One region of the Streptomyces sp. NPDC003697 genome, then DNA from elsewhere that is predicted to be linked to it. Evidence: riboswitches for the same ligand, from Rfam matches in the RefSeq annotation. Region 1 holds a riboswitch; the other holds the start of a gene.
What was found. Region 1 has a riboswitch for cyclic di-AMP ahead of ACWDNY_RS03535 (transglycosylase SLT domain-containing protein). Riboswitches for the same ligand answer to the same signal wherever they lie in the genome.
Positions count from the first base shown of each region.

Region 2: it holds a riboswitch for cyclic di-AMP, as region 1 does, so the genes downstream of both, ACWDNY_RS14095 (NlpC/P60 family protein) here and ACWDNY_RS03535 (transglycosylase SLT domain-containing protein) in region 1, are expected to answer to the same signal.

Region 1 is NZ_JBSFNN010000005.1:106,842-111,030, reverse strand. Features, by position in the region: gene ACWDNY_RS03545 (LolA family protein) at 1-72, opposite strand, end outside; gene ACWDNY_RS03540 (polyprenyl synthetase family protein) at 504-1,514, opposite strand; cyclic di-AMP (ydaO/yuaA leader) riboswitch at 2,203-2,397, shown strand; gene ACWDNY_RS03535 (transglycosylase SLT domain-containing protein) at 2,403-2,894, shown strand; gene ACWDNY_RS03530 (HAD family hydrolase) at 3,018-3,830, opposite strand; gene fahA (fumarylacetoacetase) at 4,173-4,189, shown strand, end outside.
Region 2 is NZ_JBSFNN010000027.1:69,570-73,758, forward strand. Features, by position in the region: gene ACWDNY_RS14090 (hypothetical protein) at 93-446, shown strand; gene ACWDNY_RS14095 (NlpC/P60 family protein) at 601-1,779, opposite strand; cyclic di-AMP (ydaO/yuaA leader) riboswitch at 1,788-1,962, opposite strand; gene pcrA (DNA helicase PcrA) at 2,306-4,189, shown strand, end outside.

The DNA.
Region 1 (4,189 bases):
CCTGCGCCGCCTGGCGGGCAGGTCGTGCAGTTCCTCGGCGCTCGCGCTGCCGTCGGATTCGTACGGTGCCATGTGTGCCTTACCTCCGTCGTCGGCGGCGGCTTCTCGTCTCATGTGCACTCTCCTCCGCGCTCTCGCCACCGCGTTGTCGCTGTCGCGGGAGCGGGGGAGGCCCCCGTCACCCCAAGCCGCCATTCTCACCTGATCGGGTGAGAAGTGGTGTAGTCCGTCTCTCCATCTGACCAAATCGGCCGCGACGAAGCGTCAGACCGCGGAGCCAACTCCACGTACGACTGCGGTATGACACGAGGGGCCGGCGTCTCCCCCGCCCCGTAGGGGTCGGCGTGGGACCTGCACGCCGAGGCCGCACCGGGGACGTGACCCGGGTCACGGAGAACGGAGGGCGAGGCGCGCCTGTCCCGGACCCGCAGGAAGTGGCTGCCCGGCGGCGCGGGGTGCGCGGGTGCGGATCGCGTGTCGGCGGTGACTTCCGCGCCGGGCGCTCAGCCCGCCCGGTGCACCACCGCGTCGCACAGCTCCAGCAGCGCCGCCTTCGCCTCGCAGTCCCGCAGCGGGGCCAGCGCGGCCCGCGCCTCCTCGGCGTAGCGGACGGTGTCCCGCCGCGCCTGCTCCAGCGCCGGGTGCGCGCGCAGCGCCGCGAGCGCCTCCGCGTGCCGTGCGTCGTCGCTCAGGTCGGAGTCCAGCAGCTCGCACAGCGCGATGTCCTCGGCCAGCCCCTGCCGTGCCGCACGCTCCCGCAGCCGCAGCACCGGCAGCGTCGCGATGCCCTCCCGCAGATCGGTGCCCGGCGTCTTTCCGGACTCGCGCGAGTCGCTCGCGATGTCGAGCACGTCGTCCGCGAGCTGGAAGGCGACCCCCAGCCGCTCCCCGTACTGCGTCAGCACGTCGACGACCGTCTCGTCGGCGCCGGACATCATGGCCCCGAAACGGCACGACACCGCCACCAGGGATCCCGTCTTGCCGCCGAGCACGTCCAGGTAGTGGTCGACCGGGTCGCGTCCGTCCTGCGGCCCCGCCGTCTCCAGGATCTGCCCGGTGACGAGCCGCTCGAACGCCACGGCCTGCACCCGGACCGCCTCCGGGCCGAGGTCGGCGAGGATCTGGGAGGCCCGGGCGAACAGGAAGTCGCCGGTCAGGACCGCGACGGAGTTGCCCCAGCGGGCGTTCGCGCTGGGCACCCCCCGCCGCACCCCGGCCTCGTCCATCACGTCGTCGTGGTACAGCGTCGCCAGATGGGTGAGCTCCACGACCACCGCGGACGGCACGATCCCCGGCGCGTACGGGTCCCCGAACTGCGCCGCCAGCATCACGAGCAGTGGCCGGAAACGCTTGCCACCCGCCTTGACGAGGTGCTGCGCGGCCTCCGTGATGAAGGGGACCTCGCTCTTCGTGGCTTCGAGCAGCCCTTCCTCGACAGCCGCCATTCCGGCCTGGACATCGGCTTCGAGAGCCTGGTCCCGCACGCTCAGCCCGAACGGCCCGACGACGGTCACGAGGGATCTCCTGTCTGCTGGTGTCTGCTGGCGCTTACACGGCTTGTCGATAGGTCGCTGCCATCACTCAAGTCAGCGTATCCGGTCACGTTTCGATCACCGATAGCGCCCACCGATACAGGCCAGGCGGTATCGGATCACGCCCGGTATGCGCTCCATCGGCCGATAAGTATGTATTTTGGCCGACCCCTTTCTCCTACCCCGCTCCGCCGTACCCCTCACCGGACCCACCCTCCATTCCGGTCATGCGCATGCCCCCTGGCGTGCCGCCGATCCCCGGCCGGGGGGCGACGGTGCGAGAGCGGCACCGACTCAGGGGTCCGGGCTTCGCGACTCGGAACTCCCCACTCCGGCGCGCGGGGGTCACCACCACATCATCCGCTCGAGCCGCCGATCGCGTGGCCTTTTGACCGTATTGAGCGTGTTATCCCGTTAGCCCCGAATGCCCTCGTCGACGCAAACAGTGATTTGAGCCACTCGGGGGCTGGCGCGCACCGAACGCCCGCTCTACCCCGTTTTCCTTGCAGGGCAAGGAAGTTACCCCTTGGCGACCGCAAAGGATCAAGCGCCTCATAACCCCCACTTCAAGGTCAATCAGGGCGTTGTGTGATTCCGGCACTTGTTCCGGACATGTGCTCTCGCATACGTTCCCGGCCGTCGGGCGGACGCCGAATCCTGCCACCGCCCGAGAACCCATCGACCGAACCGTCCACGGCAGGAGCGGGGGACCCAGGTAAGTCGCCGGGCCGGAGCCGCACGACACGTCAGATGCGTCGCGCGCCACTACCGGACCGGCTCGGGGTGAAGTCGCGCTCCCCGGAGCGCGGCCGGGCATCTCCAGCCCGAACCCGACAGCTCACCTCGCAGGCGACGGAGAGGAATCGGCCCATGCCTGCTCAGGCTCAGCAGCACCGCACCACCCGTTTCGCCCGCCTCACCCGCACCCTCGCCGTCGCCGGCACCGGTGCGGCCGTCCTCGCCCTGCCGCTTCTCGGCGCCACCGGCGCATCCGCCGCCGAGGCGAAGCCGGCCCCGGCCACCGCGAGCTCCCTCGGCTACGCGAACAACCTCGACGGCTGGATCCGGGCCTCCCTGTCGATCATGGCCAAGCAGGGCATCCCGGGCTCGTACGACGGCATCCGCCGCAACATCATGCGCGAGTCCTCGGGCAACCCGCTGGCCATCAACAACTGGGACTCCAACGCGGCCAAGGGCATCCCGTCCAAGGGCCTGCTCCAGGTCATCGACCCGACGTTCAAGGCCTACCACGTGCCCGGCACATCCTTCGACATCTACGACCCGGTCGCGAACATCACCGCCGCCTGCAACTACGCGGCCAAGCGGTACGGCTCGATCGACAACGTCAACGGCGCCTACTGACGGACGGACACCGGCAGGCGGTCCGGGGGCGGGCGTCCGGCGGCGCCCGCCCCCGCGCCGGCTGTCCGGCATCACACCGGACCGGAGGCGCTCCACACAACACACCGGCCGGAGGCGCTCCGCCTACCGGCCCGGGAACAACCGCTCGAGGACGACGGCGATGCCGTCGTCCTCGTTCGACAGCGTGACCTCGTCGGCCACCGCCTTCAGTTCGGGGTGGGCGTTGGCCATCGCGACGCCGCGGGCGGCCCACTGGAACATCGGGACGTCGTTGGGCATGTCGCCGAAGGCGAGGGCGTGGTCACGGCTCAGCCCGAGGTGCTCGGCGGCCAGCGCCAGCCCGGTGGCCTTGGTGATGCCGCACGGCTGGAGTTCGACGGTCCCGGGGCCCGACATGGTGACCGTCGCCAGGGAACCGACCACGCCCCGCGCCACCGCCGCCAACTCGTCGTCCGACAGCGCGGGGTGACGCAGCAGCACCTTGGCCACGGGCAGGGACCACAGCTCGTCGCGCCGTTCGACCCGTACGGCGGGCAGTGTGGGGTGCGGCATGACGTATCCGGGCTCGACCAGCGTGAGCCCGTCGACCCCGTCCTGGTCCACCGCCGCGTGCACCTCCCCCACCTCGGCCTCGATCTTGCCGAGCGCGGTCTCGGCGAGTTCCCGGTCGAGGGTGACCGACCACAGCAGCCGGTTCGCCCCGGCGTCGTACACCTGCGCGCCCTGACCGCACACCGCCAGTCCCGTGCTGCCCAGGGCGCCGCACAGCGAGCGCACCCTCGGCGCCGGGCGCCCGGTCACGACCAGGTGCCGGGCACCGGCGTCCGCCACCCGCGCGAGTGCGGCGAGCGACCGCCCGGACACGGTGTCGTCGCCGCGCAGCAGCGTTCCGTCCAGGTCGGTGGCGACGAGTGCGTATGCGAGGGAGGCGGCCATGATCAGAGAATACGGACCGGCGGCCCCTCCGACTCAACGGAATCCGGACGGCCGCGGCCGCCGCCGTCCGGATTCCGGCCGCCCCTCGGGCACGACCCCCTAGGGCACGCCCTCTCTCGGGCACGACCTTCTCGGGCACACCCCAGGGTGATCGCGTACGCACCCTTTTGACACTGCCCAAGACGGGCAACGCCCCCGTAACGTGTGGCGCTACCACACACCCAGCCCGGCGCGCGCACGGCAGGTGTCCGGCCCCGGCGTGCGCGAGAGCGGCACGGAGCCGGACGAGGGCGTGCACGACGACGTGCGCGACAGACAGCACGAAAGAGAGGCAGCCACCCCATGCCCCCCTTCGAGGT
Region 2 (4,189 bases), on a different contig from region 1:
ACCGATGCCGGCGTGCGCGGGGCGTCGACGACCGGTGAGGTGCTATGGGCCGGACGAAGGCGGCGCGGCGGGGCCGCGTAGGCTCCCGGGCCATGGACGTACTCATCCATCTCTTCGTCGGTCTGCACATCGTCGGCATCGCCGCGCTCCTCGGTGGTTTCCTCACCCAGGTGAAGGCGATGGGCCAGGGCACCGCCCGCTTCGTGCCGGGGATGCTGCACGGTGCCCTGACCATGCTGGTCACCGGCGTGATCCTGGTCGGCCTCAACCAGGCCGACGACCAGCACGTCAACAACATCAAGATCGGCGTGAAGCTGGCGCTGCTGATCGTGATCATGGGCCTGGTCTACGTGAAGCGGGACGAGGAGAGGGTGAGCAAGGGCATGTTCGGGCTGGTCGGGCTGCTGACCACGGCGAACGTCTTCATCGCGGTGCTCTGGACCTGACCGGCCCGTTCGGCGCGCGCCGGTCCTCGGGACCGGCGACGCGCTTCCGGTCCCGCCCGCCGTGCGCGTGCCGGATCGGTGCCCGGTTCGGTGCCGGGCGGGAGGCCACCGGATCAGCCGGAGGCGCCCCCGGGGCGCGGGGGGACGCCCTCGGTCAGGCCGGGCGCACCACGCTGTGGATCGCCGACTCGCCGTCGTAGTAGACGGACTCCTCGCGCACATAGGCGCCGGGCTTGGGGGCGTGGATCATCATGCCGTCGCCGATGTAGACGCCGACGTGGCTGATGTCGTCGTAGAAGAAGACCAGGTCTCCGGGCCGGGCCTGGGAGAGCGGCACCGTCGTGCCCGCGTCGACCTGGTCGTAGGTGGTGCGCGGCAGGGTGACGCCGGCGGCCTTCCAGGCGGCCTGGGTGAGCCCGGAGCAGTCGTAGGAGCCCGGCCCCGTCGCGCCCCAGACGTACGGCTTGCCGATCTGGTCGCGGGCGAAGGCGAGGGCCTTGTCGGCCTTGGTGGCGGACGAGAGGTCCGACGTCGGGGAACCTGCCCCTCCCGAGGGGCTCGCGGACGGCCCCGCCGCAGGCCCCGAGGTGCCGGCGTCCTGTCGCGCGGCCTGGTCCGCCGTACGGGCCGCCTGCTGCCGCGCCAGCTCCGCGGCCCTACGGGCGGCCTCCTGCTGCCGCTGCTCCTCGAGGGCCGCCAGCCGCGCCTTCTCCTGGGCGCTCAGCGTGGCCAGCAGCTCGCGCGCGTCCGCGAGCTTCCTCTGGACAGTGGTCTTGGCCGTCCTGATGTCGTCCTGCGACTCGGTCAGCGTCTCCAGGCTGCGGGTGGCCTCCCGCCGCTTCTCCATGGTCGCCGACTGCTCGGTGACGTAGTCGTCCACCATGCTCTTCTGACGTTCGGTCAGCCGGCTCATCAGCTGCGCCTGGTCGAAGTAGTCCTGGGGCGTGTCGGCGAGCAGGAAGGTGGCGGTGTCGGGCGCGGAGGCACCGGTGCGGTACTGGGCGGCGGCGAACGATCCCAGCCGCTCACGCGCCCTGTTGAGCCGTTCGGTGCGCTTGGCCACGTCGTCGAGGAGGGTGGTGACGCGCTTGCGCTGCTTGCCGGTCCTCTCCTTGGCGGCGTTGTACTTCTCGGTCGCCGACTCGGCCTGGCGGTACAGGTCGTCGACCTTCTTCTCGACTTCTTCGATGCTGGGCCTGTCGTCGTCGGCGGGGGCGGCGTTGGCCGACTGGGAGAGCAGGGCCACGGAGGTGAGGGCGGCGGTGGCCAGCGCGGGGGTGCGTATGCCTGCCACGCCCGTACCCGTGGGGCGCGTCTTGCGGTGCGACGCCAAGGGAGGCGACTCCTTCCATCGTCCGCCTACCGGGTTAGCTGTCGGGTTCGGGCGGGTGGTTCGGAAGGGTTGCCCTACGGTCCGTACTCGCGGGGAGGTCCGGACCGATTCACCCCGGGGTTCGGTGTGGGTCCCCGGCTCCGGCTCCCATGGCGGCGAGGCCGGACTCGGCGGAGGCCGCACGGCCCGGCGACGTTCGCCGGAGAGGGTCGTACGGTCCGACGGCACGCTAGCCAACTGGTGTGGCTGTTGTGAAGGTTGATGTGCGATATGCCCGATACATTTCCGTGACCTGGGGCGGGTCTGCCGTTCCTGTGAGCGTGCGGCTCCGCTCCGTGAGGAGATCTTCCGGTCGCCGCCGGGAGCGTGGGGGAGCGGTCGCCGACCGATCGTGGACGGTCGTTCACCGAGCGAAGCAGACCACAGCCGGTCATGACCGGTCGCGGACGGTTGCCGGCCGGGCGGATCGGGCGATGTTTCAGGGCGGCGGCCGGTTGTCGGTGCGGCGCCCTAGACTCGTAGAGCGATGAGCAGCCTCTTTGACGACAGCTTCCTGGCCGACCTCCAGGCTCCGCGGGGCCACGAGGGGGAGCCCCCACCGCCCGACGACGAGCACGCTCCGGAACCGGTTCCGGACGATCTGTTCGGGGGGAAGTTCGACGTGCCGCCGGACCGGTGGGGCGCCTCCGGCTCCGGCGGGGGCGAGAGTGCGGGAGGGTACTACCGCGACGGCGCCCCGCGCCCGGTCGTGGACGCCGCCGCGCTCCTGCGGGGGCTCAACGACAACCAGCGTGCCGCGGTCGTGCACGCCGGCTCGCCCCTGCTCATCGTGGCCGGCGCCGGCTCCGGCAAGACCCGTGTGCTCACGCACCGCATCGCCCACCTGCTCGGCGAGCGGGGCGTCCACCCCGGCCAGATCCTCGCGATCACCTTCACGAACAAGGCCGCGGGGGAGATGAAGGAGCGCGTCGAGCAGCTCGTCGGCCCGCGCGCGAGCGCGATGTGGGTGATGACCTTCCACAGCGCATGCGTCCGCATCCTGCGCAGGGAGTCGAAGAAGCTCGGCTTCACCTCGTCCTTCTCGATCTACGACGCCGCCGACTCCAAGCGCCTGATGGCCCTGGTCTGCCGCGATCTCGACCTGGACCCCAAGCGCTACCCGCCGAAGTCGTTCAGCGCCAAGATCAGCAACCTCAAGAACGAACTGATCGACGAGGAGGACTTCGCCGCCCAGGCCACCGACGGCTTCGAGAAGACCCTCGCCCAGGCCTACGCCCTGTACCAGTCGCGGCTGCGTGAGGCGAACGCCCTCGACTTCGACGACCTGATCATGACGACGGTCAACCTGCTGCGCGCCTTCCCGGACGTCGCCGGGCACTACCGCCGCCGTTTCCGTCATGTACTCGTCGACGAGTACCAGGACACGAACCACGCCCAGTACGCCCTCGTACGGGAACTCGTCGGCACCTCCGAGCACCCCGTGGACGTACCGCCGGGCGAGGACGACGTCCCGCCGGCCGAGCTGTGCGTGGTGGGTGACGCCGACCAGTCGATCTACGCCTTCCGCGGCGCGACCATCCGCAACATCCTCCAGTTCGAGGAGGACTACCCGGACGCCACGACCATCCTGCTGGAGCAGAACTACCGCTCGACGCAGACGATCCTGTCCGCCGCCAACGCGGTCATCGAGCGCAACGAGTCCCGGCGCCCGAAGAACCTGTGGACCAATGCGGGCGCCGGTGCCCGCATCACCGGGTACGTCGCGGACACCGAGCACGACGAGGCCCAGTTCGTCGCCGAGGAGATAGACCGCCTGACCGACGCGGGCGACGCCAAGGCAGGCGACGTCGCCGTCTTCTACCGGACCAACGCCCAGTCCCGTGTGTTCGAAGAGGTGTTCATCCGCGTCGGCCTGCCCTACAAGGTCGTCGGCGGAGTCCGCTTCTACGAGCGCAAGGAGGTCCGGGACGTCCTGGCCTACCTGCGGGTGCTGGCCAACCCCGAGGACTCGGTGCCGCTGCGCCGCATCCTCAACGTGCCCAAGCGGGGCATCGGGGACCGCGCCGAGGCGATGATCGACGCACTCGCCCAGCGCGAGAAGATCAGTTTCCCGCAGGCCCTGCGCCGCGTCGACGAGGCGTACGGCATGGCGGCCCGCTCCACGAACGCGGTCAAGCGGTTCAACACGCTGATGGAGGAGCTGCGCACGGTCGTCGAGTCGGGCGCCGGCCCCGCCACGGTCCTGGAGGCGGTCCTCGAACGCACCGGCTACCTGGCCGAGTTGCAGGCGTCCACCGATCCGCAGGACGAGACCCGCATCGAGAACCTGCAGGAACTCGCGGCCGTCGCGATGGAGTTCGAGCAGGAGCGGGGCGAGGGCGAACCGGGCACACTGGCCGACTTCCTGGAG